One region of the Microbacterium sp. K41 genome, then DNA from elsewhere that is predicted to be linked to it. Evidence: predicted binding sites of a transcription regulator. Region 1 holds the regulator's gene; the other holds the start of a gene.

Evidence for each region. The regulator HspR, encoded in region 1, represses chaperone genes until heat shock. The targets are predictions, from matches to a motif close to AAGTTGAGTCNNNNNGACTCAACTT.
Region 2: DW309_RS11025 (ATP-dependent Clp protease ATP-binding subunit) is a predicted target of HspR. The motif match lies at 5,876-5,900, and genes of this name have one in related genera.

What each region holds. Positions count from the first base shown of each region.
Region 1 is NZ_SSDO01000173.1:4,958-25,272, reverse strand. Features, by position in the region: gene DW309_RS04800 (carbohydrate ABC transporter permease) at 1-917, opposite strand, end outside; gene DW309_RS04805 (carbohydrate ABC transporter permease) at 1-3, opposite strand, end outside; gene DW309_RS04795 (ABC transporter substrate-binding protein) at 919-2,241, opposite strand; gene DW309_RS04790 (glycoside hydrolase family 183 protein) at 2,397-3,548, opposite strand; gene DW309_RS04785 (hypothetical protein) at 3,885-4,403, shown strand; gene DW309_RS04780 (helix-turn-helix domain-containing protein) at 4,943-5,254, opposite strand; gene DW309_RS04775 (extracellular solute-binding protein) at 5,358-6,722, opposite strand; gene DW309_RS04770 (carbohydrate ABC transporter permease) at 6,752-7,705, opposite strand; gene DW309_RS04765 (carbohydrate ABC transporter permease) at 7,705-8,625, opposite strand; gene DW309_RS04760 (PP2C family protein-serine/threonine phosphatase) at 8,919-10,076, shown strand; gene DW309_RS04755 (glycosyltransferase family 2 protein) at 10,073-12,037, shown strand; gene DW309_RS04750 (STAS domain-containing protein) at 12,021-12,353, shown strand; gene DW309_RS04745 (ATP-binding protein) at 12,343-12,771, shown strand; gene DW309_RS04740 (DoxX family protein) at 12,776-13,216, opposite strand; gene DW309_RS04735 (heat shock protein transcriptional repressor HspR) at 13,328-13,741, opposite strand; gene DW309_RS04730 (DnaJ C-terminal domain-containing protein) at 13,776-14,759, opposite strand; gene DW309_RS04725 (nucleotide exchange factor GrpE) at 14,767-15,423, opposite strand; gene dnaK (molecular chaperone DnaK) at 15,426-17,291, opposite strand; gene DW309_RS04715 (HAD family hydrolase) at 17,471-18,064, shown strand; gene DW309_RS04710 (RNA polymerase sigma factor) at 18,138-18,650, shown strand; gene DW309_RS04705 (YybH family protein) at 18,746-19,126, opposite strand; gene DW309_RS04700 (DUF3817 domain-containing protein) at 19,241-19,702, opposite strand; gene DW309_RS04695 (helix-turn-helix domain-containing protein) at 19,809-20,315, shown strand, end outside.
Region 2 is NZ_SSDO01000357.1:494-9,413, reverse strand. Features, by position in the region: gene DW309_RS11040 (glycosyltransferase) at 1-1,209, shown strand, start outside; gene DW309_RS11035 (nitroreductase family protein) at 1,316-1,903, shown strand; gene DW309_RS11030 (APC family permease) at 2,028-3,539, shown strand; gene DW309_RS11025 (ATP-dependent Clp protease ATP-binding subunit) at 3,597-5,813, opposite strand; gene coaBC (bifunctional phosphopantothenoylcysteine decarboxylase/phosphopantothenate--cysteine ligase CoaBC) at 5,934-7,133, opposite strand; gene DW309_RS11015 (NRDE family protein) at 7,270-7,968, shown strand; gene DW309_RS11010 (GlxA family transcriptional regulator) at 8,087-8,920, opposite strand, start outside.

The sequences.
Region 1 (20,315 bases):
CATGATTCGTGCACCCACTTCCGACGGCCGAGGAACTGCAGCACGGTGACGCCCATGATGATGACGAACACGAGCAGGGCGACCGCGGCGGCGTACCCCATGTCGAAGGCCTGGAAGCCCTTCTCGTAGAGGTACATGATGATCGTCGTGGTGGAGTTCTGCGGTCCGCCCTTGGTGATGATCTGGATCGGGTCGAAGATCTGGAACGCACCGATGAACGTGATGATCGTGGCGAAGAACATGGTGGGCGACATGAGCGGCAGCGTCACGTTCCAGAAGATCTGCCACGAGGTCGCGCCGTCGGTGCGGGCGGCCTCGACGAGTTCGGTGGGCACGGTCTGGAGCCCGGCGAGCATGATGATGAACGTGAAGCCGACCGTGTGCCACAGGTCGATGAAGATGATCGCGGGCATGGCCCAGGCGGGGTCGGCGAAGAAGTTGGGCAGCTCGATGCCGAACGTCGCCGCGTACTGCGCCACGTAGCCGAACGTCGGGTCGAGCACGTACTTCCACAGCAGGGCGACCGCGGCCCAGGAGATCAGGAACGGGAAGAAGATCGCGACGCGGGCGAAGTAGCCGAGCACGCGGCTCGCGACCCGGTTGACCGCGAGGGCGAGCAGCAGCCCGAACACCAGGTGGGTGACGATCGAGGCGAACGCGAACACGAACGTGTTCAGCAGCACCTGCGGCAGGATCGGGTCGGAGAACAGGCGCACGAAGTTGTCGGCGCCGACGAACTCCGGGGTGGTCAGCATGTCCCACTTCAGGAACGCCAGGGCGATCGCGAACACGAACGGCCCGGCGACGAAGACGAGGAACAGCAGCAGCGCGGGACTGACGAACATCCAGCCCGCGGTCGCGGTGCGACGCCGCAGGAGCTCTGCTCCCGGGCGCCGCACCGTGGGGGCGGCGGCCATGCTACTCACCGACCAGCTGCTCCAGCTCCGCCTGCGCCGCGTCGAGGGTCTTCTGCGCCTCGCCCTGACCGGCGATGATCGTGCCCCACGCCTCCTCGATGACCTTCTGCGCCTCGGCGCCCTGGTCGATCGAGGGGATCGGGGTGGCGAAGTCCATCGCCTCGCTCAGCCGGATGGTGCCCTCGGGGGCGTTGTCGGTGAAGGCGGGCGAGTTCGCGACCGACTCCCGGGCCGGCACGATGGTGCCGCCGATCTCGGCGAAGTAGCTGCCGGCCTCCTCCGACATGAGGAACTTGATGAAGGTCCACGCGGCCTGCTTGTTGTCGCTGTTCTTGGCGATGTTCCAGGCGTCCCAGCCGACCGGCGAGCCGTTGCCGGTCTTGGTGGGCCAGTTCACGACCACGGTCTTGTCGACCATGTCGAGCTCGCGCACACCGAGCACGGGCCAGCGTCCGCCGCTGAGGATCGCGAGCTTGCCCTGCTTGAACGCGGTGTTGCCGTCGAACTGGCCGCCGGGCTTCGGTGCCAGGCCCATCTCGACGAGGCTGCGGGCGAACTCGGCCGACTCGACCGCCTCCGGGGAGTTGTAGGTGGGCTCGCTCCAGTCGGCGTTGAACGTGCTGCCGCCGTTGGTGGTGAGCCACGGCATCACGTCGACGAAGTAGCCGGAGCCCGCGCCGACGAGGTAGGCGCCGGTCTTCTCCTTGATCTGCTTCCCGGCCGCGACGAACTCGTCCCACGTCCAGTTGCCGTCTTCGGGGATGGCGACTCCGGCCTTCTCGAACACGTCTTTGTTGAGGTACATGGCCATGGTGTTGAACCCGCCGGGGATGAACACGGTCTCGCCGTCGGGGCCCGCCGCGAACTCCTCGTTGAACTTCTGCAGGTTGGGGCTGATGTCGTCCCAGTAGTCGTCGACGACGTCTTGGTCCTGCTCGATGTAGGGCGCGAGGTCGGCGAGGATGCCCTTCGAGGCGAACAGCCGCTGCCCCTCGGTGGCGACCTGGATGATGTCGATCTTCTGCCCGCCGGCGAGACGCGTCGCGACCGTGGTGGAGAACGTGGCCCAGTTGCCGCTGGGGATGCCGACGGCCTTGAGCTTGATGTCGGGGTACTGCTTGTTGAACTCGGCGAACAGCGCGTTGAACGCCTTCTGCTGGTCGGCGTCTCCCATGTAGACGAAGTTGAGCTCGCCGCTGTCGGGCTCCCCTTCGGCTCCGGCGCCTCCGCCCCCGCCGCCGCCCCCGGAGCATCCGCTGAGGGCGATGCCCGCCACCACCACGGATGCTGCGACCTTCCACATGCGACTGCGTGTCTTGCGCATTGGTCCTCCTCAGGACGTCACTCGTCTTCGAGTCATGCTGTGTCCCGGCTGCCGCCGGGTGGGGGTGCCGACCAGCTCGCGTCGATCCACTCTGATCGGGTATGCGCCAGGTTAGGCGAAATCGATTTCATGCGCAATAGTCGGCGGCGGGCTGCTCATCCGTCGGCGCGGTCGAGGTCAGCGGCGAACCAGAACACGTTGTACGGATCCCAGAGCGAGAGCGTGAAGTAGATGCGCCGACCGTCGTCCGAGACGTACCGCGGGTCGAGGTAGGGGCCGTAGAGCCCCGGGTAGTCGTCGCCGGGCACGAGCTCGATCGGCTCGCCCCAGGGGCCCCACGGGGTGATGCCCTCGCGGATGTAGGCGTTGCCGGCGTCGGAGTAGGTCATGATCCAGCGCTCCAGGTACGTCGACCACATCACCGACAGCTCGCCGATCGTGCCCTCGACCACGACCTGCGCGTCGTCCAGATCGTCCGACCACACCGGTTCGTCGTCGTCGAGGCCCGCGAAGTACGAGTAGGAGCCCTGGTCCTCCACAGCCTCCTCGGTGGCCGGCACCCGCATCAGCCGCACCTCCCCGAACCGCCCGGAGGGGATCGCCCACAGGTAGATCCAGTCCTCGCCGTCGGCCGTGACGGGCGCTGTCGCGAACTGCACGAAACCGGAGTCACCTGGCCACTCGATGCCCTCGACGGGAGCCCAGGTCTGCCCGTCATCCCGCGAGACGACGAGGGCGGAGCGGTTCGCATCCCACGCGCCGGGGTCACCCCAGTAGCTCACTGACATGTAGGAGACGTAGATCGTGTCGCCGATCGCGAAGCCCGCAGTGGGGATCTTGGTGACCTCGCCGGAGCCGTCGTTGGGGTCGTGGTCACCCTCGATCAGCGGGGCCGCGAGCCCGATCCCGTCGGCCACCCAGCCGTCGAAGAAGATGCCGTCGGTCGGGTCGTCGTCGGTCGTCCAGGCGGCCACGTTGGAGCGCCACTGCCCGCCCTGACCGCCGGTCGTGCCCGGTGCGCGCTCGCCGAACGTGTCGCCGAAGAAGAACCAGGTGCGGTCGCCCACGGTGGTCATCGAGCCGAGGTCGGTGCCGGCGACACCGACCGCCTCGGTGTCGTTGATGCCCGCCGGTCCGGTCAGCTGCGCGACCTCGGTGAGCCCGGAGATTCCGGTCAGCACGAACGGCTTGTCGGGATCGGGATCGAGCTCCACGGGCGCCCCTCCCCCGGCGCACGCGGCGAGGCTCGAAGCCAGTGCGGCGGCGGCGAGCAGGGTGGTCGAGCGACGGGCACGGGTGCGGGACATGCGGCTCCTCGGCGAGCGACAGGGGTATGGAGGCCGACGATACCGAAATCGATTTCAGTACACCAGGCCCTCTGCGTGGGGGTCGGCCGCGTCACGCACGGTCAGCGGCGTCGCGGCTCCACCAGCCGCCGCGGGGGCATGACATAATCTCCCCGTCCAGGTTCGCCGATCCTGGATCCGAGCTCTGCCTCAGTCCGAACCTGGCCGCCGACGACGACGTGGCGGCGTCCTCACCCGAAGGGCTACGCATTCGATGACCAGACACGGGCAGGCGGTCGCGCCCTTCTCCAAGCATCTGACACCGCACTCACACTCCGTCGCACCGATCGCTTCCCCGTGATCACGCTCAGTGAGCTGCTTTTCGCCGACGTTCCAGAAGACACGAAGGACGAAGACCCCTTCATTTCCGAAGAGGATGCGTTTGTCGAAGCCCAGGTGAATGCCGTGCACTTCGACGCCATCACCGCCACTCTGGGCATCCTGTGCGATCTGCGGACCGCTCTACAGCTCGACGAAACGAACACGGGGCTTCTCGTTCTGAGAGGCGTGGGTCTGCTGGAGTGGTCCGGTGTCACCGACCGTCACAGGACGTCGCGGAAAGTGGTGGGCTCTTCGGCCCGGTCACTCGACGCGGGACTGGAACTTCATCTCGCATTGACTCCGGGGGCAGATCTTCGGGTCCGTGGGAGGAGCGCTGTCTTCCACTCGCTCGACGTGGCGGCGCTCGGAGAGATTCCCGACTTCGGCTCGCATACGGATCAGGAGGTGCGCAGCATGTCCCCACGGTGGGACTCCGCCGCCCGCGTCGTCCGTACGACACCGTTGGCGCTGGGACCCGGCAGGGCTCCCCGTTGAGTGAAGGGTACGCAATGCCGGAAGGGGAACTGAAGCTCTACCTGAGCTCGAGCGAAGCACTGGTTCTTTACGATTGGTTGGCGTCGACCCATGAGAGAGGCCTACCCGGCCTCGATGATGCCAGCGCTACCGTGCTGTGGGATCTTGAATCTCAATTGGAGCCACTCCTGGTCGCCATCGTGCAAGCGGACTATTCCCTTCAGGTTGAGAATGCGAGGGCACGAGTCTTGGGCTTCGAGTGACCATTCCAGCTGCGACGGGCGCCTCAGCGACACTTGCGGTAGGCAAGCTTCGCTGGTTATCGCGGGCCACTTGGCAGTGGCCGATCACGAGCACGTCCCAGCCGAAGCGCTTTCGAAGATCAGAGATCTTCGCCGCTCGCTCGTGCTGGTGCCGCTCTGCCTCAGCCTCTCCGAGCGCAGACCAGCACACGCGGAAGTCCGATGTCACGGCGCCGATGATCAGCAGACCCCGAGTCACCGAAGGAGTGAGGACGTTGGCGTCCAGGTAGACGAGGCTCTTTGCTCCCACCACGGCGCTCAGAAGTCGTCGGCGAGCGCGGTGCCGAGATCGCCGAGGTAGGCGGCCCGGAACCTTTCGAAGTCTGCGACCGTGATGACATTGCGGTTACCGCGCTTCGACGCTCGGAGCTCTCCCGATTCGATCCTGCGCAGCACGGTCGTGCGGGAGAGCCCCAGTTCGCGGGCGACCTGCTGCGGGGTCATGACCGGCGTCTGCACGTCGATCGTGACGATTCTGCCCGCGTCGAGCTCTGCTGTGATCTTCGTGAGGAGTTCTTCGCGCCACTTCGCCCCTGCTGGCTTCTTCTCGATCTTCATCAAGGTGCTCACGACGGCCTCCCTGGTCAGTTCGCAACTCTATCTGACCATTTTGACACACTCGACACAACCGTGGGAGGGGGCGAAGCCGCCCCCACCCACGCCCCTCCGGGGTTCAGCCCGCCGTGGCGTTCTCGTAGGCGCGCATCGCGGCGTCCTGCGCATCCTTCAACGCGTCCTCGGGAGACTTGTCGCCGAGCAGCGCCGCGGTGATGGCGTTGTTCAGCTCGTTCTGGATCTCCTGCCCCGCGGGCGAGGAGCCGAACGACTTCCCGTAGTCCACGACGTCGTAGTACGTGGAGATCACCTGGTCGAAGCCCGCGTTGCCGCTCTCGGTCACGAACTTCTCGCGGATGGCCTGGTCGGCCGAGGGCGAGCCGGTGAACAGCCCGGTGTTGATGCCACCCTCCTCCTCGATGGTCATCGCCCGCGCGTCGCCCGCCGCCATCCACGCGTCGTCCGAGGTGAGGTTCACCATCCACGCGCACGCTGCCGCGGGGTTCTTCGCCCCGACGGGGATCACGAACGCCGTGCCGGACGCGACCGAGAACGGCTCCCCGTCGCTGTTGAGGAACGGCACCGCCTCCAACTGGATCTGGTCGGCGTAGGGGCTGAGCACGTTGGGGTACCACTGGGCGTTCACCTGCGAGCCGACCTGCTGCGCCACGAACTGGTTCTGGTCGCCGAACGCGTCGAACGAGTCGGTGAAGCTCTTCACCGCCGCGAAGCCGCCCTGCGCGTCGGTGATCTGCTTGAGCATCTCGATGCCCGCGACGTTGCTTGGGTCGTCCAGGGTGGGGGCACCGTCGGCGTCGTTGAGCTGACCGCCCATGCCGAGGATCCACAGCCCCGCCTGTCCGGTGGCGACCGGGTCGAAGCCGAGCCGCGACGGCACGCCGCCCGACTCCTGGTACATCTTGGCGATCGCGCCGAGCAGCACGTCGGGCTGCGAGGTGTCGATCTCCTCCGCGGTCACCCCGGCCTCGTCGAGCACGGCCTTGTTCAGCAGGATCGCCGGCGGCTGGTAGAACTGCGGCACGGCCCACACCGCATCCTCGTAGGTCACGTCGTCGACCACGAACGGGTACCAGTGGTCGCGCGGCGTCACGTCCTGCGCGGCGAAGCACTCGTCGAGCGGCATGATGAGGTCTTGCGCGGCGTAGGTCGTGACGTAGCGGCGGTCCATCTGCACCACGTCGGGCACGTCACCGCTCGCGATGCGGGTGGTGAACTTCTGCGCGTCGAAGGCCGTCGCGTCGAGGTCGACCTTCACGTCGCTCAGCTGCTCTGCCGCATAGTCCATGCGCGAGGTGCCGACGTCGTCGGCGTTCTCGAACCCCCACGCCTTCAGCGTGCCGCTCGGCTCCGCACCGAAGTCGGCGTCGGCGGCCTGGTCTCCCCCTCCTCCCCCGCCGCAGCCGGCGAGGACGAGGACGGATGCGGCGGTGACCGCGGTGATTCCCCACGTGCGTGTGCGCATGACTGCTCCTTTCGATCGGTGGTGCGTTGTCAGCCCTTGCGCCCCTGGGTGGCGACGCCCTCGATGAAGGAGCGCTGCCCGAAGGCGAAGAGGATGAGCATGGGCAGCGTCACCAGCAGCGACGCGACCATGACGTACTGGTAGTCGCCGTGGCCTCCCGCTGTGGGGCTGTACTTGGTCATGGCGTAGGCGATGCCGAGCGGGGCGGTGAACTGGTCGACCGACCCGGCGTTGAGGTAGATGAGGGCGGCCTGCAGGTTGTTCCAGCTGGCCTGGAACTCGAACAGGAACACGATCACGAACGACGGGATCGACAGCGGCATCGCGATCCGCCAGAACAGCCCCCACGCGCTCGCCCCGTCGAGCCGCGCCGCCTCGAACAGCTCCCGCGGCAGCCCGAGGAAGAACTGCCGTTGCAGGAAGATGTAGAACGCCGACCCGAACAGGTTCATGCCCCACAGCGGCACCCACGTGCCCAGTAGCCCGGTCTCCTTCCAGATCAGGTAGATCGGGATCATGGTCACCGCGCCGGGCAGCATCATGGTCGCGAGCACGAGGCCGAACAGCAGGCCGCGGCCGGGGAAGCGGAAGTACGCGAAGCCGAACGCCACGATCGAGCTGGAGATCGCCACGGTCCCCGCGGCCAGCAGGGCGATGGCGATGCTGTTGCCCATCCAGCTCAGCAGCGGCAGCTGGTTCCACACCTCGACGTAGTTCTCCGGCACGAACGTCTTCGGGATGAGGGCGTTGTCGAACACCTCGCCGCGCGGCTTGAGGCTCGCCGCGATCAGCCACACGAACGGGTAGAGGAACAGCAGACCGAACAGCACGAGGATCACGTTCAGCACGATCCGGCCGGCGAGGCTCTTCGGCTGGTGGAGCCGGCGGCGCCAGCGCCCGCGCGTGGGGACCGTGGTGGTGAACGTGCCGGGGCTCTTCTCCCGCTCGACCTCGACGGGTTCCGGGCGCAGTGTCTGCGACATCAGCGGTCTCCCTCGTAGTAGACGAAGCGGTTGCCGACCTTCACCTGGATCAGGGTGATCAGCATGATGATCACGAACAGCAGCCACGCCATCGCCGCCGCGAATCCGAAGTTGAACTGCCGGAACGCCTGCTGGAACAGGTAGATGGCGTAGAACAGCGACGCCTCCGGCGAGGAGTTGCTCTGGTCGCGCCAGAACAGCAGGTACGCCTGGTCGAAGATCTGGAACGCGGCGATCGATAGCACGATCACGTTGAAGAACATCGCCCCGGAGATCATCGGCAGGGTGATCGAGAAGAACTTGCGGACGGGCCCCGCGCCGTCGAGCGACGCCACCTCGTACAGCTCGACGGGCACGTTCTTCAGCGCCGCGAGGAAGATCACCATCGTCCCAGCGACCGTCCACAGCGTCATCATCACGATGCTCGGCTTCACCCACGCCGGGTCGACGAGCCACTGCGGCCCCTCGATGCCGAACAGCCGGAGGAACTGGTTCACCGCGCCGGAGTTGCCGTTGAGCAGCAGGAAGAACACCGCCGCCGTCGCGACCGCCGGGGTCATCTTCGGCAGGTAGTACAGCACCCGGAAGAACCCGGCGCCCCGGCCGACGCGGTTGAGCAGCATCGCCAGCACCAGCGCGAACACGATCTCCAGCGGCACGGCCATCACCACGTAGAAGAGGGTGTTCGCGAGCGAGACCCCCACCCGCGGGTCGTCGAACAGGTTGGCGTAGTTGTCGATGCCGATCGGGCGGGCGGTGTTCGTGGCCAGGTTGTAGCTGCTGAACGAGATGTAGAGGCTGTAGATCATCGCACCGGCCGTGAACACCAGGAACCCGATGATCCAGGGCGAGATGAACAGGTACCCCGCGAGGGCCTCGCGGCGGTTGTAGCGATCGCGTGTGCGTGGCGTCCGTGCCATCCACCCGCTCCTTCCCTGCGATGATCCGCGTGCGAGGGCACGCCGGAGAGACCGTGGTGCCCGGCTGCCGGGCACGCGCGATGCCGGATCGGGGCCGCCCGTGCTGCGTGATGGGGGGAGACGCAGTCGGCGGTCCGAGCCTTGAATCGGACAGTACGACCGGCGAAGCGTTTCGCCACGGGGCTTGCGCAGAACCGTTTCCTGTGGTTCACCTGGACGCGCCTTCGACGGCCGCACCACGCCGCCGATATTCCGCCTAGGATGACCGGAAGTGACCGTAGGAGGGGCGGGCGATGTTCGACGAGCGACGGCGCCAGGCAGCGCTCGAGGAACTGGGGATCCTTGACACACCACCGGACGAGCGAGTGGACCGGGTGGCGCGACTGGCGAAAGAGATGTTCGGGGTACCGATGGTCAGCGTCTCGCTGATCGACCGGGACCGGCAATGGCGCAAGGCGCAGATCGGCCTCGGGGGGAACGAGGCCCCGCGCGAGGACTCGTTCTGCGACTACACCGTGTCGCAGGACCGGACGGTGGTGGTGGAAGACGCGAGCGCCACCGACCTGTTCGCCGAGAACCCGTTCGTCACGGGCGACCCGCACCTGCGGTTCTACGCCGGGCACCCGCTGCACGCCCCGGGCGGAGAGCCCATCGGCACCCTGTGCGTGCTCGACACCGAGCCGCACGTGCTCACCGACTCGCAGCAGGACCTGCTCCGCGACCTCGCGTTCTGGGTGCAGACCGAGCTCGCGCAGGACGCCGACATCGACCACGCCGCGGTCGTGCAGCAGGCGTTGCGGCCCCGCGTGCTCCCCGAGGTCGAGGGCTACACGATCGCGGCCGGCGCGGCCCCGCGCGGCATGCTCGCCGGCGACTACTTCGACTTCTCGCGGCACGGCGACGCCCTGCGCGTGACCCTGGCCGACGCGATGGGCAAGGGCACCGGTCCCGCGCTCGTGGCGGCCACGGTGCGCGCGTCGCTGCGCACGGCCCCGGAGCGTCCGCTCACCACGGCCGTCGCCGACGTCGACCGGCTCCTGGAGGACGACCTCGCCGACACCTCGATGTTCGTCACCGCGGTGGTCGCCGAGCTGCAGCCCTCGACCGGTGACCTGCAGGTGATCGATGCGGGCCACAGTCTCGCGTTCGTGATCCGCGCCGACCGCTCCTGGACCCCGCTGCGCTCCACCAACCTGCCGCTGGGCATGGGCATGGGCGTCGCCGACCCGCGGGAGCCGATCACGACGACGCTGGAGGCGGGCGACACCTTCATCTGCTGCAGCGACGGCCTGCTCGACGTGCTCGACGAGGACGACCCCTTCGCACACGTCGACCGCGTGCTCGCCGCACTCGGCCCCGACGGCGCGGTGCAGGAGGCGCTGCGGCTGGCGAACTCGGACGAGCGCGCCACCGACGACATCACCGTCGTGGTGGTGCGGAGGGACTCGTGACCGCCCGGTTCGCGACCATCCGCATCCTCGCGCTGCTGTCGGTGCTGCTCGGCGTCAACTACGTCGCCTGGCGCTGGCTGGAGTCGGTGAACTGGTCGGCGTGGTGGATCGCCGTGCCGCTCGTGATCGCCGAGACCTACAGCCTCATCGACACGTTCCTGTTCTGCCTGACGATGTGGCGCGCCAAGGAGCGCCCGGCCCCGGTGTCGCCGCCGCAGGGCACGGTCGACGTGTTCATCACCACGTACGACGAGCCGATCGAGCTCGTCATGACCACCGCGCGGGCGGCGAAGCGCATCGCCTACCCGCACACGACGTGGATCCTCGACGACGGGGCGCGCCCCGAGCTCGAAGCCGAGGCCCGCGCCGCCGGTGTCGCCTACCTCACCCGCTCGGAGGACTGGACGGGAAAGCCCCGGCACGCCAAGGCCGGCAACCTCAACAGCGCCCTGTTCCAGACCGACGGCGAGTTCCTGCTCATCCTCGACGCCGACCAGGTGCCCGACCCGCTGATCCTGCACCGCACGCTCGGCTACTTCGCCGACGACCCCGAGGTCGCGCTCGTGCAGACGCCGCAGTGGTTCGTGAACGTCGACGAGGCCGACCCGCTCGGCAGTCAGGCACCGCTGTTCTACGGCCCCATCCAGCAGGGCAAGGACGGCTGGAACGCCGCGTTCTTCTGCGGCTCCAACGCTGTGCTGCGACGTGAGGCGCTCATGCAGCTCGGCATCGTCGGCTACGTGCGCGAGGTGACGGAGTCGGCCGCGAAGGCGCTCAAGACCTCCGAGACCCTGATGGCGAAGGAGGCGGAGGCCGCGACCGACCCCGCCCTGGCGACCGAGCTCGGGGCGCTGCGCATCGCGATCTCGCGCGGCCGGAAAGACCTCGCCGCCGGGGAGTCGGTCGCCGAGGTGGCGGCACGCGTGGGTGACGCCGTCGACAACGCCTCCCGCATCCTGGTCGCGCACGACCTGGACGGCATCCGCGCCGACCTGGCCGAGATCGGCGCGCTGCCGATGCAGCACGATGCCGAGCTCGGGCTCGTCGTGGTCGACGAGGCCGGGCTCGACGCCCTGGCGGCGTCGGACCTGTCGCCCATCACCGCGGTGGAGGCCGTGCGCGGACTGCTCGACACGCTGCGGCTCGACCGCGGTGACGAGGCGCAGCCGATCCTCCCGCTCGCCACGATCTCGGTCACGGAAGACATGGCGACCGCGATGCAGCTGCACGCCCTCGGCTGGCGCAGCGTCTACCACCACGAGATCCTGGCCCACGGGCTCGCCCCGGAAGACCTGCGCACCATGCTCACGCAGCGCCTGCGGTGGGCACAGGGCACGTTGCAGGTGATGCTGCGCGACAACCCGCTCGCCAAGCGCGGCCTCTCGGTCGGGCAGCGGCTGATGTACTTCGCCACGATGTGGAGCTACCTGTCGGGCTTCGCGGCGATCGTCTACCTCGCCGCGCCCGTGATCTACCTGGTGTTCGGAGTGCTCCCGGTGACCGCGTGGTCGGTGGACTTCTTCGCGCGATTCCTGCCGTACTTCCTCATCAACCAGGCGCTGTTCCTCGTGGTCGCGAAGGGCGTGAAGACCTGGCGCGGTCAGCAGTATTCGCTCGCCCTGTTCCCGGTGTGGATCCGTGCCTGCTGGACGGCCTTCGCGAACGTCGTGCTCGGCCGGCCGCTGTCGTTCGCCGTCACCCGCAAGGACGGCCGCGACCCGCGCGGCGTGCCGTGGGGCGAGATCTGGCCGCAGCTCACCGCCATGATCGTGCTCGCCGTCGCGCTCGTGATCGGGGTGGTGCGGGTGTTCCTCGGCACGGCCGACGGCACGGGCACCCTCGTCAACACCGCCTGGGTGCTGTACGACCTCGTCGTGCTCAGCGTGATCATCCAGGCCGCCCGGTACCGCGGTCCCGCCGCGGCCATCCTCGAGAAGGAGTCGAATGAACGTCAGCACTGACACCAGGGACGGCTACGCCGTCGTCGCCATCACAGGGCGCCTCACCGCGTCCGGCGCACCCCTGCTGCGCAACGCCGTGAGCGACCTCGTCGCCGCGGGGCAGCCGCGCATCGCGATCGACCTCAGCGGCACCGAGTTCGTCGACTCCTCGGGCCTCGGCGCCCTCGTCGGCGGGCTCAAGAGCGCCCGCGTGGCCGGGGGCGACCTGCGGATCGCGGCCGTGCCGGAGGCCGTGCGCACGGTGCTCCACCTGACCAACCTGGATCGCGTGCTGCGCGACTACCCGACGCCGGAATCGGCGTTCGATGGCCGCTGAGGTCCGGGCGTTCCACGTCGACGGGCCCGCCGGGCTCGCCCTGGTCGACAGCGCGCTCGACGCGCTCGACCGGCTCTGGGCCGACGGCCCGGAGATCCCCGCCGAGGACCAGGTGCTGTTCGCGCTGGCCGTCAGCGAAGTGACCACCAACATCGCGCAGCACAACGAGCGCACCGACGTGGTGTTCAGCGTCGACGTGCGTGTCTCGGCGGACGAGCTGCGCGCCTACATCCGCGACACCGCGCCGCCCGCCCCGATCGACTGGGACACCGTGTCCATGCCGGGCGAGGACAGCGAGAGCGGGCGCGGCCTGGCGCTGTCGCAGGCCGCGCTCGACGAGTTCCGGCACGTGCCGGGCGACGCCGGAAACACGTGGGTGCTGGTGCGGCGGGTCGGCGTCGACCGGGGCGAGGGCTGAGCGGTCAGGCGAGCCAGGCGGGAGCTCGGCCCCGCAGCACGGCCCCGTCGATCGAGAAGCGCCCGGCACCGGTGAGCGCGAGGGCCAGAGCGGCCGCGCCCAGCACGGCCACGAACTCGTAGCCGCCCTCGCCCACCCAGAGACCGGCGGGCAGGTGCACGAGCACGAGCGCGACCAGCATGTCGATCGCGAGCACCACGCCGACCGGGCGGGTGAACAGTCCGAGCATCAGCAGGATGCCGCCGATCAGCTCGACGAAGGCGACCACGGGCGCGGCGATCTCCGCGAACGGCACACCCATGCCGGCGAAGCTGCCGATAGTTCCGGGGATCGTGTACTCGAAGATCTTCTGGGCGCCATGGGCGGCGAAGATCGCACCGGTGACGACCCGGAGGATCAGGAGTCCCAGCGAGGGGGCGGGGCGGTGGGCAGTGGTGTTCGTCATGAGGAGTTCTTCCGTCGTGGCAGGACACCCGCGCGCGGCGCGGACCAGGGGGTTCCCTGCCTCCACGCTAGGAAGAGCGGCTTTCCATCCCCTGAACGTGTCGGGCGCAGGTCACGCCGAGCCGCGCGGGTGCCACAGCACCAGCTCGGTCGAGCGACGCAGCCGTCGTCCACCGGGCATCGGGACCACGCCGGACGAGCCGGCCGCGAACACCCGCACGCCCGGGCGGTTCTCCCGCTCGGCGCGCAGCGCGGCCTCGAGCGCGACGACGCGCCCGCGCAGCATCCGGTTCTCGTCCTCCAGGTCGAGGAGCTTGGCGATCGCGGGCAGGCTCATCCCCTCGGAGGAGAGCTGCGCCACCTCCCGCAGCTGCTCGATGTTCCGCGACGAATACCGCCGGGAGCCGCCCGGCGTGCGGCCGGGCACCACGAGCCCGATGCGGTCGTACTGGCGGAGGGTCTGCGGGTGCAGGCCCGACAGCTCGGCGGCCGCGGCGATCGCGAAGACGGGGGTGTCGGCGTCCATCACGCACTCCACCCCCGTCCCTCGGCGTTCGCACTCATCGGCGGGCCTTCGCCATCAACTCCGCCCGCGGGTTCTCCTGCGGCTCCAGCTGCTGGAACTTCTCCAGCGCCTCGCGCGCGGCGTCGTCGAGGTGCGTCGGCACCGCGACCTGGAGCTCGGCGAGCAGGTCGCCCGTGCCCTTGGAGGTCGCGACACCGCGGCCCTTGACGCGCAGCACGCGCCCGGACGGAGTGCCAGGGGCGACGCGCAGCTTGACCACGTCACCGCCGAGCGTCGGCACCTCGATGGTGGCACCGAGCGTGGCCTCGGTGAACGTGACCGGCACGACCACGCGGAGGTTGAGGCCGTCGCGCGTGAACACGGGGTGCGGTCGCACCGTGATCTGCACCACGATGTCACCGCTCTCTCCGCCGTCCGGCGACGGACGACCCCGGCCGCGCAGCCGGATCTTCTGCCCGTCGGCGACGCCCGCGGGGATCTTCACCTTGAACGGCTTGCCGTCCTCACCCTGCAGCGTGATGGTCTCACCCTGCACGGCGGTGGTGAAGTCGAGCGTGGTGCGGGCGGTCACGTCGGCGCCGCGCTGCGGTCCGCCGAAGCCGCGGAACCCGCCGCTCGGCTGACCGAACCGGCCGCCGCCGAAGCCGCTGCCCTGCCCCTGGTTGAACATCGCGAAGATGTCCTCGAAGTCGGCGCTCTGGCCTCGCCCCTGCTGTCCGAACCGGCTGAAGACGTCTTCGAACCCGCCCGCCCCGGAGCCGCTGGCCGTGAAGCGGGCGCCCGAGCCCATGGCGCGGATCTCGTCGTACTCCTTGCGCTGCTCGGGGTCGGAGAGCACCGAGTAGGCCTCGCTGATCTCCTTGAACTTGGCCTCGGCCTTCGCATCGCCCTGATTGGAGTCGGGGTGATACTTGCGCGCGAGCTTGCGGTACGTCTTCTTGAGGTCAGCGTCGCTGACGTCCTTCGAGACCCCGAGGGTCTTGTAGAAGTCCTTGTCGAACCAATCCTGGCTGGCCATCGATCACCTACTCCGCAGGCACGGCGACGACGACCTTCGCGGGACGCAGCTCGACGTCGCCCAGGCGGTACCCCACCTCGACGACCTCGAGCACCGTGGCCTTCTCGACGCCGGGGGTCGGCTGCTGGAAGATGGCCTCGTGGCGCTGCGGGTCGAATTCCTCGCCCTTGTCGCCGTAGGCCACGACTCCGAGACGCTCCACCACTGCGCGCACCTTGTCGGCGATCACGGCGAAGGGGGTGCCCTCCACCAGGTCGCCGTGCTGTTCGGCGCGGCCCAGGTCGTCGAGCACCGGGATGAGGCCCTTGGCGGCCTCGCCCTTGGCGCGCTCGATCTCGATCTGGCGCTGCTCCTCGGTGCGGCGGCGGTAGTTGGCGTACTCGGCCTGCAGGCGCTTGAGGTCGTTCAGCAGCGTCGACTCGAGGTCGGCGAGCACGGCGTCTTCCGCCGCGGCCTCGCCGGTCTGCGTCGCGCCCAGGATGTCGTCCACCGTCAGGTCGTCGGGGGCGCCGTCGACCGGCGTCTCGTCCGACCCTTCGGCGGCCTGCGCCTCGCGGGAGTCCGGGTTCTGCGGCGCGGGGCCGGACGCCTGAGCGTCCGACCCCTCGCTGCGACCTTCGGCGGACTCAGGATTCTGGTTCTCGTCGAAGTTCTTGTCGGTCATGGTTACTTCTTCTCGTCCTCGTCGTCGACGACCTCGGCGTCGATGACGTCTTCCTCGGAGGAGGGGGCGTCACCGGCCGGGGCCTCGCCGTCAGCCGAAGCGCCGGCGGCGGCATCCGCCTGCGAGGAGGCGTAGATCGCCTCGCCGAGCTTGGACTGCGACTGGTTGAGCTTCTCGAACGCGGTCTTCACGGCCTCGTCGTCGTCGCCGGCCAGGGCCGTCTTGAGGGCATCGACATCGCCCTTGACCTCGGTCTTGACGTCGTCGGGGAGCTTGTCCTCGTTCTCGGAGATCAGCTTCTCGATGGAGTACGCCAGGGTCTCGGCCTGGTTGCGGGTCTCGGCGGCCTCACGGCGTGCCTTGTCCTCGGCGGCGTGCTCCTCGGCCTCGCGCACCATGCGCTCGATGTCTTCCTTCGACAGCGACGAGCCGCCGGAGATGACGATCGACTTCTCGGTGCCGGTGCCCTTGTCCTTCGCGGACACGTGCACGATGCCGTTGGCGTCGATGTCGAACGTGACCTCGATCTGCGGGATGCCGCGGGGCGCCGGGGCGATGCCGGTCAGCTCGAACGTGCCGAGCGGCTTGTTATCGCGCGTGAAGTCGCGCTCGCCCTGGAAGACCTGGATCGCGACGGACGGCTGGTTGTCGTCGGCCGTGGTGAAGGTCTCGCTGCGCTTGGTCGGGATGGCCGTGTTGCGCTCGATGAGCTTGGTCATCATGCCGCCCTTGGTCTCGATGCCGAGGGAGAGCGGGGTCACGTCGATGAGCAGGACGTCCTTGCGCTCGCCCTTCAGCACACCGGCCTGCAGTGCGGCACCGACGGCGACGACCTCGTCGGGGTTCACGCCCTTGTTGGCCTCCTTGCCGGTCTCGCGCTTGACGAGCTCGGCGACGGCGGGCATGCGGGTCGATCCACCCACGAGCACGATGTGGTCGATGTCGGACACCTTGATGCCGGCCTCGCGGATCACGTCCTCGAACGGCTTCTTGGTGCGGTCGAGCAGGTCCTTCGTGAGGTCCTCGAACTTCGCGCGGGTGATGGTCTCGCTCAGCGACACCGGGCCGGACTCGGTCAGCGACAGGTACGGCAGGTTGATGCTGGTCGAGGTGGAGCTGGAGAGCTCCTTCTTGGCCTGCTCCGCGGCCTCCTTGAGGCGCTGCAGCGCGATCTTGTCGCCCGAGACGTCGACGCCCGTGGTCTCCTTGAACTGCTTGATCAGGTAGTCGACGAGGCGCTGGTCCCAGTCGTCTCCACCGAGGCGGTTGTCACCGGCGGTGGCGCGCACCTGGATCGTGGAGAAGTCGTCGTCCTTGCCCACCTCGAGGAGGGAGACGTCGAACGTTCCGCCACCGAGGTCGAAGACGAGGATGAGCTCGTCTTCCTTACCCTTGTCGAGGCCGTAGGCGAGGGCCGCCGCGGTCGGCTCGTTGATGATGCGGAGCACGTTGAGGCCCGCGATCTCACCGGCCTCCTTGGTGGCCTGGCGCTCGGCGTCGTTGAAGTACGCGGGGACGGTGATGACCGCGTCGGTCACGGTGTCGCCCAGGTACGACTCGGCGTCGCGCTTGAGCTTCTGGAGGATGCGCGCGGAGATCTCCTGCGGCGTCCACTTCTTGCCGTCGACCTCGAAGGTCCAGTCGGTGCCCATGTGGCGCTTGACCGAGGCGATGGTCCGGTCGACGTTGGTGACGGCCTGGCGCTTCGCGGTCTCGCCGACGAGCACCTCCCCGTCCTTGGTGAAGGCCACGACCGAGGGGGTCGTGCGGAAGCCTTCGGCATTGGCGATGACCTTGGGCTCGCCGCCCTCGAGGACGCTGACGACGGAGTTGGTGGTTCCGAGGTCGATACCGACAGCACGTGCCATGTGTTCTCTCCTTTGTTGGGAAGTCTGTTGTGGTTCGGAAAACCTGCGGCGATCAGGGAAACCTGAGTCGCGATGGCTCAAGTGTACTCCGGCCGCCCGACCGTGTCAAACAAACTTGATATGGCTCGGCTCAACTTTGTATCGCCGGGGTCGACGGAGTGTCCGTGCAGGATGGACGGATGATCCGTGCCGTGCTCTTCGACCTCGACGGCGTCATCCGCCACTTCGACCACGACCCCGGGTTGGAGGCTCGGTACACCCTCCCGGACGGCACGATCGCCCGCACCGCCTTCGCCGCACCGCTGATCGATGCGGTGACCACGGGTCGCCTCACCCGGGAGGAGTGGATCACCCGGGTCGGCGAGATGATCGGCTCCGCGCCCGCAGCACGGGAGTGGGGTCGCACGCCGTTCGCCGCGGACCTCGACATGCTCGCACTCGTGGACGGGCTGCGGTCCCGTGGCGTGACCTGCGCCATCCTCACGAACGGCACCGACACCATCACCGCAGAACTCCGCGACAGCGGCATCGGGAAGCACTTCGACCGGGTGTTCAACTCCGCGGAGATCGGGCACGCCAAGCCCGACATCCGGGCGTTCCGACACGTGGCGGCGGTCCTCTCCGTCCCACCGGAGGAGATCCTCTTCATCGACGACTCGCCGAGCAAGCTCCGTGGTGCGCAGGACCTCGGCATGAGCACGCACGCCTTCACCAGCGTCGCCGCCGTCCGCACTGCGCTCACCGATGCCGGCCTCCCCGTGTCCCGCGCGTAGCCTCACCCCGTCAGCATCCGCGGGATTACGGCGAGCACGCGACACGTTGTCCCCAGTGACCGGAAGGACAACCATGCGCGCACCCGCGGTCGACGCCGCCGAGGCCAGGGCCGGGCTCACCGCCCTGTTGGCCTCCGACCCCGGTCGACTCCGGCGTCGGAGCATCTCACTGGGCGCCCCGGTGGGCGACGCCGACGACGTGGCGCAGGACATCGCCTCGCGCGCGTGGCAGTCGGTCCCCGGCGTGCGTTCGGCCGCACCGGGATCGCTCTGCGCGTGGCTCGACGCCGTGGCCCGCAGCGTGGTGATCGACAGCGCCCGCCGCTGCCACCGCACCCCGCTGCACGACGACATCGACACGGTCGCGATCGAAGCGCCGCAGCGCGTGGAGGACGAGGTCGCCGCGAAGGAGCAGCTGTGCGAGGTGCGAGCGGCCATCGCCCGCCTCCCCCGCAGCCTGCGCGAACCGCTGCTGCTGCGCGTGGAGCACGAGCTGAGCGCCGCCGAGATCGCGGAACGCCTCGGCATCACGGTGCTTGCGGTACGCCAGCGCCTCACGCGTGCCCGGCACCTGCTCTCCGCCTGACTCGGGCGACCCGCTCGGCCGACCCTCCCCTCTCCGAGAGACGGGAGGGGGATCGCCGGTGCGGGGCGCCGCACGGGCGCCCCGCACGCAGCCGGTCAGACGGTGCCGAACGGGTTGTCGATCGCGATGCGCCAGCCGTGGGTCTCGTCGTACACCGCGACATCGGCCGTGGCGCCCGCGAGCGACACCGGAGAGCCGTCGGGAGCGGTGCCGTCGAGCGTCCAGTCGGCCACGACGAGCCCGACCGTGCCGTTCACGAACACGTTCCGGACGGTCATGGTGATCGGACCGCCGAGGCCGACGAACTGCTCCAGGCCCGCGCGCACCTCCGCCGGCTCGGACACCGGCTGACCCGGAGCGGGCACGAGCACCACACCGGGAGCGTTGAGCGCGAGCAGTCCCTCGATGTCGCCGGCGTTGAACCGCTCCATGAAGGCGATGTGCAGCCGGTCGAGCGAGGTGATGGGTTCGGTCATGATGGTTTCCTCTCTGTGCGACGCCCGAGGCGCCGGGAACCGGGGTGGCTCCGCAGAGAAGGACGCTCCCCGCCGGGAAACGTGACATCGGATCCGGAGAGGCCCGGATCCGGCTCACTTGCCGCCGGGAGGACCGATCAGCAGCAGGATCACGTAGAGCGCGACGATGCCCACGACCAGCAGCACCGCGAGCACCCACGGGCGGCGGAGGAACCAGCGCATCAGCCGGTCATACCAGCGGCGGTCGCGGGGGTCGTCGGTGGGGTCGAGCCGCCAGTCGCCGCGCAGCCGACCGGAGCGGTGCAGCCAGATCTCCATCGGGATGGTGGCGTAGGGGATCACGGCGCTCGCCACCGCCAGTACGCCAACGCCCGGGTGCCAGCGCTGGTTGAGCGCCACCAGCACGGCGGTGGCGGCATAGGCGAGGAACACGAAGCCGTGGATGCCGCCGCCGACCGTGACCACGACCCCGGGGGCGCCGACCGCCCTGGCGATGATCGCGGCGATCAGGATCGTCCAGGTGATCGCCTCCGCGATCGCCAGGACACGGTACAGACGGCCAGGGGTGCGGAACACGGGACTCCTCGGGTGGGGTACCCCTCCAGAGTATCCGCGCCGTCCTCGGGCGCCGAATCGCGGCTCCCACCGGAATACCGGACGAGGGAGGGGCGTTTCCGAAGGCATGGTGACAGTGGACCCGGACGCGCTCTCGCACGTGCTCGACGCCGTGGAGCTGCGGGTCGGCGTGGCGCGGCGCATCCCGCTCGCCGCCGGAGGGCTGCTCCCGATCCCGGCCGGGCCCACGACGCTCGTCTACCTCGCGTCCGGCAGCGTGCAGGGGCATCCGCCCCTCGGCGATGGCTGCCGCCTCGGCGTCGACCCCGACTCCCGCCGCCTCACCCTCGAGCCCCGCGAGCGCCGCGACCACCTGGTCGCCGGTGACGCGTTCCTCACCCTCGGCCGCACCGCGTTCGTGCTGGAGGCCGACCGTGACACCACGCTCATGGTGGTCGACCTCGAGTTCGCCGACGCGACCTCACCGCTGCCCGCCCTCCTGCCGCCGTTCCTCACCGTCACCGGATTCGACGCGCTCGAGCCCGCGGCCGCCGCGCTCGCCGAGAACATGGGCCTCGTCGACCCCGCGGCCTCCCCCGCCCGGCAGGGCGACCCCGTGATCTGCCGCATGATG
Region 2 (8,920 bases), on a different contig from region 1:
ATCCCGACGCTGCCGCCGCTGCTGGCCCCGGAAGACGACGACACCGTGCGCGAGCACGACGGCGTGGTGCTCAGCCGCGCACGCCGAGACGGGGACGGACACCTGTCGGTCGACCGGTTCCGCCGCGACGGCTCCCTCCTGGCGACCGAGCGCGAGGGGGCGGAGCGGCGCGTGGTCGTCTACGGCGTCGACGGGACCCCGCTGCGCTCCTGGCGCACCACCTGGGGGCTGTACCGCTGGTGGTTCGACCGCCTGACGGCGGGGCGCGCGAGCTTCCTGCTGGTCGACTCGAAGACCGCCGCGCGACCGGTCGCGGGATACCGCCGTGACCACGTGACGACCCTGCACATCGTGCACGCCTCGCACCGGGTGGCCGGACGCCCGCGGACGCTCCGCGCCTCCCGGGAGGGCGTCCTGCGGCGCGCGGGAGACTTCGACGAGATCGTGGTGCTGACCGAGCGGCAGCGCAGCGACCTCGTGGAAGACCTGGCCGCCCTGGGCGTGCAGGCCCGCGTGCGCACGATCCCGAACGAGGTGACGCTGCCGCCCGCGGTCTCCGCACCCCGTCCGGCCACCCGCGGCGTGGTGGTCGCGTCGCTGGACAAGCGCAAGCGCCTGGGCCACGCGATCGAGGCGCTCGCGACGGCCCACACCGCGGACGCCCGGATCGAGGCCGACGTCATCGGCGAGGGCCCGGACGAGCCGAAGCTGGCCGCGCGCATCCGCGATCTCGGCGCCGAGGAGTGGATCCGGTTGCGCGGCTTCGACCCGCACGCACGGGAGGAGTTCGCGACCGCCGGGTTCAGCCTGCTCACCTCGACGTCGGAGGGGCTGCCCCTCGTGCTCGTGGAGAGCATGGCGGCCGGGTGCATCCCGCTCGCCTACGACATCCGCTACGGCCCGGCCGACATGATCCGCGACGGGGTGAACGGCTTCCTGCTCCCCGAGGGCGACGTGGACGGGCTCGCCCGGCGGATCGCGGAGCTCGCCGCGATGCCATCCGGGCGGGTCGAGGGCATGCGGAGGAAGGCGCGGGCCAGGGCGGCCGAGTTCTCCGACCGGGCGATCACCCGACGGTGGGCGCGCGAACTCCGGGCCGCGTACGACGCGAAGCTGCTGACGGCCGCACGAGAGCAGCCGATGGGCGTGCGGGCGCGGCGACTCGCGGGCGTGGTGCGGCGCCGGGCCCGGTGGGCGCTCGGCCGCTGAGCATCCGCCGCTGACGCGCGGGAATATGCATGCGCATGTATGAGTTGGGTGGGGAGTAGCCCGGACGACGGCGTCCGATCCATCCCACCGTCCGAAAGGCACTTCCGTGAGCACTCCCGTCATCGACCGCACCGCCCCGACCGAGCACCCCGTCCTCGACGTCCTCGCCGGCCGCTGGAGCCCCCGCGCCTACGACGCGCAGAACGCGATCGACGAGGACAAGCTCGCCACCGCCCTGGAGGCCGCCCGCTGGAGCCCCTCCGCCAACAACACCCAGCCCTGGCGCTTCCTGGTCGCCCGGCGCGGCACCGCACTCCACGCGCAGATCGTCGACGCGCTGATGGGCTTCAACCAGGCGTGGGCCGGCAACGCCGCGGCGCTGATCGTCGCGATCGCCGAGACCGAGACCGCCGACGGCACGCCGCTCACCCACGCCCTGTACGACCTCGGCCAGGCCGTGGCCCACCTCTCCGTGCAGGCGCACCATGACGGCCTCGTCGTGCACCAGATGAGCGGCTTCGACCCGGAGGTCGTGCGCGAGTTCGCCGACCTGGAGCCGCGCTTCACCCCCACCACCGTCATCGCGCTCGGCGAGCTGGGCGACATCGCCGCGCTGCCCGAGCCGCTGCAGGAGCGCGAGGTCGCCCCGCGCGTGCGTCGCCCGATCGCGGAGACCGTGCTCCTCAGCGCCTGAGTCGCGCGCACGCCGGCGCTCCGCCGCGGCGAGGCCCGGTCCCCGCACGGGGCCGGGCCTCGCCGTATCGGGGCGGCCTTTTGTGAGGGGTGCGGCACGACCCCCCGCACCTACAATCGTCGGCATGGCATTCCAGCGCAGGGTCAAGTCCGTCGAGCAGTCGATCGCCGAGACCCACGACGAGCAGAGATCGCTGAAGCGATCCCTCGGCGTGTGGGATCTCGCCGTCATGGGTGTCGCGGTCGCGGTCGGCGCCGGCATCTTCTCCGTCGGCGCCGAGGCTTCCGCGCGACACGCGGGCCCGGCCGTCATCATCTCGTTCATCATCGCGGCGGCCGTCTGCGGTCTCGCGATCCTCTGCTACGCGGAGTTCGCCTCCTCCATCCCGGTGGCCGGGTCCGCATACACGTTCACGTACTCGACGCTGGGCGAGTTCCTGGCCTGGATCATCGGCTGGGATCTCATCCTCGAGATGCTGATGGCCTCCGCGGTGATCGCCAAGTACTGGGGCGTCTACCTGGGCGACGCCGTGTCGCTGTTCGACCTGCAGATCCCGATGACGCTGCAGCTCGGCCCGCTCAGCTTCGACTGGGGTCCCGTCGTGATCGTGGCGATCTTCACCGTGCTGCTCGCGCTCGGCACGCGGCTGTCCAGCCGCGTCAACAGCGTGTTCACGGTCATCAAGGTCGCGATCGTGCTGTTCGTCATCGTCGTGGGGCTGTTCTTCATCAACGGCGCCAACTACACCCCGTTCGTGCCGCCGGCGCAGCAGGGCGTCGCCTCGGAGAGCGCCTGGACGCAGTCGCTGTTCTCCTTCATGACCGGCGCCGACCCGTCGATCTACGGCGTGTTCGGGATCCTCAGCGGCGCGGCCCTGGTGTTCTTCGCGTTCATCGGGTTCGACGTCGTCGCCACCAGCGCCGAGGAGACGAAGGACCCCAAGCGCACCGTGCCGCGTGGCATCATCCTCGGGCTCGTGATCGTGACCGTGCTCTACGTGCTGGTCGCAATCGTCATCACCGGGATGGTGTCGTACACCGAGCTGGCCAAGCTCGACGAGCCGTCGCTGTCCAGTGCGTTCGAGCTGGTCGGGGCGACGTGGGCGGCGCAGGTGATCGCGATCGGCAGCCTCGTGGGGCTCACCACGGTGGTCATGGTGCTGCTCATGGGTCTGGCGCGCGTGGTCTTCGCGATGAGCCGTGACGGCCTGCTGCCCCGCTCGCTCAGCGTGACCGACGCCAAGCGCGGCACCCCCATCCGCATCCAGCTGATCGTCGGGGTGGTGATCGCGATCATCGCCGGATTCACCGACGTGCAGGTGCTGGGCGACATGATCAACATCGGCACCCTCTCGGCGTTCGTGCTCGTGAGCATCGGGGTGCCGATCCTGCGCAAGAGCCGCCCCGACCTGGAGCGGCCGTTCACGGTGCCGCTGTCGCCCTGGCTCCCGTGGATCTCCGCGATCGCCTGCTTCTGGCTGATGCTGAACCTCAGCACCGAGACCTGGGTGCGGTTCGCGATCTGGCTCGCGCTGGGCCTGGTGATCTACTTCGCCTACTCCCGCCGGCACTCGCTGATCGGCCGGGAGCTGGAGCGCGACGCCCTCGGCGGCCTCCGCAGCCGGCCGTCGGACTGACGGCGAAGAGCCCCGCCCCGGGTTTCCGGGACGGGGCTCTCGTGTGGTGACGGAGTCTCAGTCGTCGAGCAGCTCGGCCTCGATCACGTCGTCGTCATCCTCCGCGGGCTCGGGCTCGGGGGTCGTCGACGTGAGCACGAGTCCCGAGCCGTCGGCCGCCACGTCCACGCGGACGGTGTCGCCGTCGCGCACGCCACCGGAGAGCAGCGCCGTGGCCAGCTTGTTCTGCACCTCGGTCTGGATGAGCCGGCGCAGCGGCCGCGCACCGAACATCGGGTCGTAGCCGCGTTCGGCGAGCCACGCCCGCGCGTCCGGGGTGACGGCGAGCGTGAGCCGGCGGTCCTTGAGCCGGTCGTGCAGCTGGTCGACCGACAGCTCCACGATCTGCGCGAGGTCGTCCTCGCTCAGCGCGCTGAACATCACGATGTCGTCGAGCCGGTTGAGGAACTCCGGGCGGAACGCCTGCCGCACCAGCGCCATCACCTGTTCGCGCTTCTCGTCGGGCGAGAGCACGGGGTCGATGAGGATCGGCGAGCCGAGGTTCGAGGTGAGGATCAGGATCACGTTCGAGAAGTCGACCGTGCGACCCTGACCGTCGGTGAGGCGGCCGTCGTCGAGCACCTGCAGCAGCACGTCGAACACCTCGGGGTGCGCCTTCTCCACCTCGTCGAGCAGCACCACGCTGTACGGGCGCCGCCGCACGGCCTCGGTGAGCTGACCGCCCTGCTCGTAGCCGACGTACCCGGGAGGGGCGCCGACGAGCCGGGAGACCGAGTGCTTCTCGCCGTACTCCGACATGTCGATGCGCACCATGGCGTGCTCGTCGTCGAAGAGGAACGCGGCGAGCGCCTTGGCCAGCTCGGTCTTTCCGACACCGGTCGGCCCGAGGAACAGGAACGATCCGGTCGGACGGCCGGGGTCGCTGATGCCCGCACGGGAGCGGCGCACCGCGTCGGACACGGCCTTCACGGCGTCCTTCTGGCCGATCAGCCGCTTGCCGAGCTCGTTCTCCAGGTGCAGCAGCTTCTCGCTCTCGCCCTGGAGCAGACGCCCGACGGGGATGCCCGTCCAGGCGGCGATCACCGCGGCGATGTCCTCCTCGGTCACCTGCTCGTTCACCATGCGCGGCTCGGTCGAGGTGGTCGCCTCCGCCTGCTCCGCTTCGGCGATCTCGCGCTCCAGCCGCTTGATGGTCTCGTACTCGAGCTTGGACGCCTTCGTGTAGTCGGCGTTGCGCATCGCGAGGTCGCGCTGGGTGACGGCGTCGTCGAGCTGCTTCTTCAGCTCGCCGACGCGGTTGAGCCCCTGACGCTCGCGCGCCCAGCGGGCCTCGAGGCCGGCGAGCTCCTTCTCCAGCTCGACCAGGTGCTCGCGCAGCGCGCCGAGGCGCTCCTTCGAGGCGGCATCCTTCTCACGCTTGAGGGCCAGCTCCTCCAGCTTGAGCCGGTCGACCTGACGCTTGAGCTGGTCGATCTCGACCGGGGAGGAGTCGATCTCCATCTTGAGCCGCGACATCGACTCGTCGATCAGGTCGATGGCCTTGTCCGGGAGCTGCCGAGCGGGCAGGTACCGGTTGGACAGGGCGGCGGCCGCCACGAGGGCGCTGTCCGAGATCGTCACCCCGTGGTGCGCCTCGTAGCGACCCTTGAGGCCGCGGAGGATCGCGATCGTGTCCTCGACCGAGGGCTCTCCCACGTACACCTGCTGGAACCGGCGCTCCAGGGCCGCGTCCTTCTCGATGAACTCGCGGTACTCGTTGAGCGTGGTCGCGCCGATGAGCCGCAGCTCGCCGCGGGCCAGCATCGGCTTGAGCATGTTGGAGGCCGCGACGGAGCCCTCCCCGCCGCCCGCGCCCATGAGCACGTGCAGCTCGTCGATGAAGGTGATGACGCGCCCGTCCGATTCGGTGATCTCCTTGAGCACCTGCTTCAGCCGCTCCTCGAACTGCCCGCGGTACATGGCACCGGCCACGAGGGCGGAGATGTCGAGGGTGACGAGCTCCTTGTCCTTCAGCGACTCGGCCACGTCGCCCGCGACGATGCGCTGCGCGAGCCCTTCGACGACGGCCGTCTTGCCGACGCCGGGCTCGCCGATCAGCACCGGGTTGTTCTTGGTGCGACGCGTGAGGACCTGGCTGACGCGTCGGATCTCGCTGTCCCGTCCGATGACGGGGTCGAGCTTGCCCTCGCGGGCGCGGTCGGTCAGGTTGATGCCGAACTGCTCGAGGGCGGACTGCTGTTCCTGGTTCGGGGATCCGGTCTGCGGGGTGGTCATGCGCTCCTCCTGGAGGTACTCCTTCTGGTCGGCCCCGCCGCCGAAGTCCGGGGACGGGATAAAAGTTGAGCCGTGTTGACTCAAGTTTACCATTCCGGGGGTCGCGCCTCCAGCCCGTCGTCACCTCTCCCGGACGATGGCATCCCAGACCGCGGCGGCGACCTCGCGCTTCGACCCCGACGCGGTGCCGGCGGCGGTACCGCCAGGACCGAGGATGTGCACGGTGTTCTCCGCGCGCTCGAAGCCGCGGTCCCAGCCGACCTCGTTCACCACCAGCAGGTCGACCCCCTTGCGCTGCTGCTTCGCGCGGGCTCGGTCGAGCATCTCGGCCTCGTCCTCCGGCGTCTCCGCGGCGAACGCGATCACGAGCTGCCCCGCGCGCCGAGCGGCCGCGAGCCCGGCGACGATGTCCTCGTTCTCCACGAGCTCGATCGGCGGCACGCCCCCGGTGTCCTTCGTGAGCTTGCGCGCCGACACCTCGACCGGGCGGTAGTCGGCCACCGCCGCCGCCATGACCACGACCTGGGCGTCCGCGGCCGCCTCGGCCATCGCGGCGGACAGCTCCGCGGCCGTGCCGACCGTGACCACCCGGATGCCCGGATGCCGCGCGGCCTCGCACACGTCGCCCGACACGTTCGCCGCCACCAGGGTCACCTCGGCTCCGCGGGCGGCGGCTTCGGCGGCCAGGGCGACCCCCTGCCGCCCGCTGGAACGGTTGCCGAGGAAGCGCACCGGATCGATCGGCTCGCGCGTGCCACCCGCCGACACCACCACCCGGACGCCGGCGAGGTCGCCGGGCGTGAGGAGGGTCTGCGCCACCGCGAACACCTCCTCCGGCTCCGCCATCCGCCCCGGACCGCTGTCGCCACCCGCCAGCTCGCCGTCGGCCGGACCGACCACGTGCACGCCGCGCTCACGGAGCGTTCCCATGTTCGCCTGCGTGGCGGGGTGCCGCCACATCTCCGCGTGCATCGCCGGGGCCACCAGCACCGGCGCCTCGGTCGCGAGCAGGGTGGTGCCCAGGAGGTCGTCGGCCAGCCCGGCGGCCATCTTCGCGAGCGTGTTGGCGGTCGCGGGCGCCACCACCACGAGCTCCGCGGCCTGCCCGAGCGCGACGTGGCGCACCTTCGCCACATCGTCGTGCACGCTCGTGGTGACCGGGTGCCTGCTGATCGCCTCCCACGTCGGCAGCCCCACGAAACGCAGGGCGTCCGCCGTGGGCACCACTGTCACGTCGTGACCCGCCTTCGTCAGCAGGCGCACCAGGTGCACCGTCTTGTAGGCGGCGATGCCGCCCGTGACCCCCACCACGATGTTCACGTCTCGATTCTGCCCCAGCCCACCCCCGCCCGGGCCTGCAGGATCGCAGAGGGGCCGGGCACGCCCGGTCCCGCGCACGTCCTCGACGCCGCGCCGGGAGGGCCCCGGCGCGCGCGGGCGACCTAGACTCGGGAGGGTGTGTACGGTCGTGATCGATGTCGAGACTGCCGGTTCGGCACGGCTCCTGGCCGTGCGAGACGAGGATCCTCACCGCGAGTGGGACGCGCTCGGCCCGTGGTGGCCGGAGCAGTATCCGGGGGTGATCGGCATCCGCGACCGCCGGGCGGGCGGGGCCTGGCTCGCGGTGAACCCGCAGGAGCGCCGTCTGGCGGTGCTGCTCAACCGTGCCGACGTGAACGACCTCCCCGGCCCCGCGGCATCGCGCGGATCGCTGCCGCTCGAATCGGTGTCGGGTCGTTCGCCGCAGCGCCTCCCCCGCATGCACGGGTTCAACCTGCTCGAGGTCGGGCCCGACGGCGCGCGGGTGGTGTCGTGGGACGGCGCGACGTTGCGCGAGACCCCGGTGACGCCCGGAACCCACATGATCGCGCACGACGACCTCGACGACGAGCAGACGCCGCGCATCACCGCGTGGCTGCCGGAGTTCCGCGCCCTCGGGCCCGCCGCGGCGAGCGCCGACTGGGTCGCGGAGTGGACGGCGCTGCTCGGGGCCTCCGCGGAGCTGTCACCCGAGGACGACCGCGCGATCATCCGCGACAACCGTCCGCACGGGTATCCGACGCAGTCGCTGTTGTACGCCGTGGCCGCGGTCACCCCCGCGGGGGTCGAGGTGCGCGACGTCACCCTCCCGTCCCCCGCGCACTGGACCGCCTGACCCGCGGCACCCTGACCCGCGGCGCCCTGGCCTTCCGGATCGAAACCGCGCCTTCCCGCGCCTCCCCCGGCCCGTTATCCACCCCGCACCGCCCGGCACCGACCCGGCATGCCGCGACTCAGGCCGCGGGCACCGCGTCGTCCGCGCAGGAGAACCGCGCCCGATAGGCCGTGGGCGTCACGCCGAGCACCCTGGCGAAGTTCTGCCGCAGCACGGCCGCCGAGCCGAAGCCGCACTCGCCGGCGATGTGCTCGAGCGGCAGGTCGGTGCGCTCCAGCAGACGCTGCGCGTGGATGATGCGCTGCCGGGCGAGCCACGCGGCGGGTGTCGCACCGTACTCGGCCTTGAAGCGCCGCGCGAACGTGCGGGGCGACATGAGCGCCCGGCCGGCGAGGTGGTCGACGCTGAGCTCCTCGCGCAGGTTCTCCACGGCCCAGTCGGCGACCGCGGCGAGGGAGTCCGACGGCGCCACCGGGATGGGGCGGTCGATGAACTGCGCCTGACCGCCGTCGCGCTGCGGCGGCACGACCATGCGGCGGGCGATGCGGTTGGTGATCTCGGCCCCGAGCTCCTGGCGCAGCAGGTGCAGGCACGCGTCGATGCCCGCGGCGGTCCCGGCGCTGGTGATGATGCGGTCGTCCTGCACGAACAGCACGTCGGGGTCGATGTCGATCCGCGGGTACATCTCGGCCATGGTGTGCGCGTACATCCAGTGGGACGTGGCACGGCGCCCGTCGAGCACCCCGGCCGCCGCGAGGATGAACGATCCGCTGCACACGCTCATGACCCAGGCCCCCCGGTCGACCGCGGCGCGGGCGAGATCGGTCAGGCGCTCGTCGATACGACCCCAGGTCGAGCGGGGCACGGGGCAGAACACCACGAGGTCGGCTTCGTCGGCGAAGGTCAGGTCGTGCTCGACATTGACGGAGAAGCCGATCTTGGAGCGCACGAC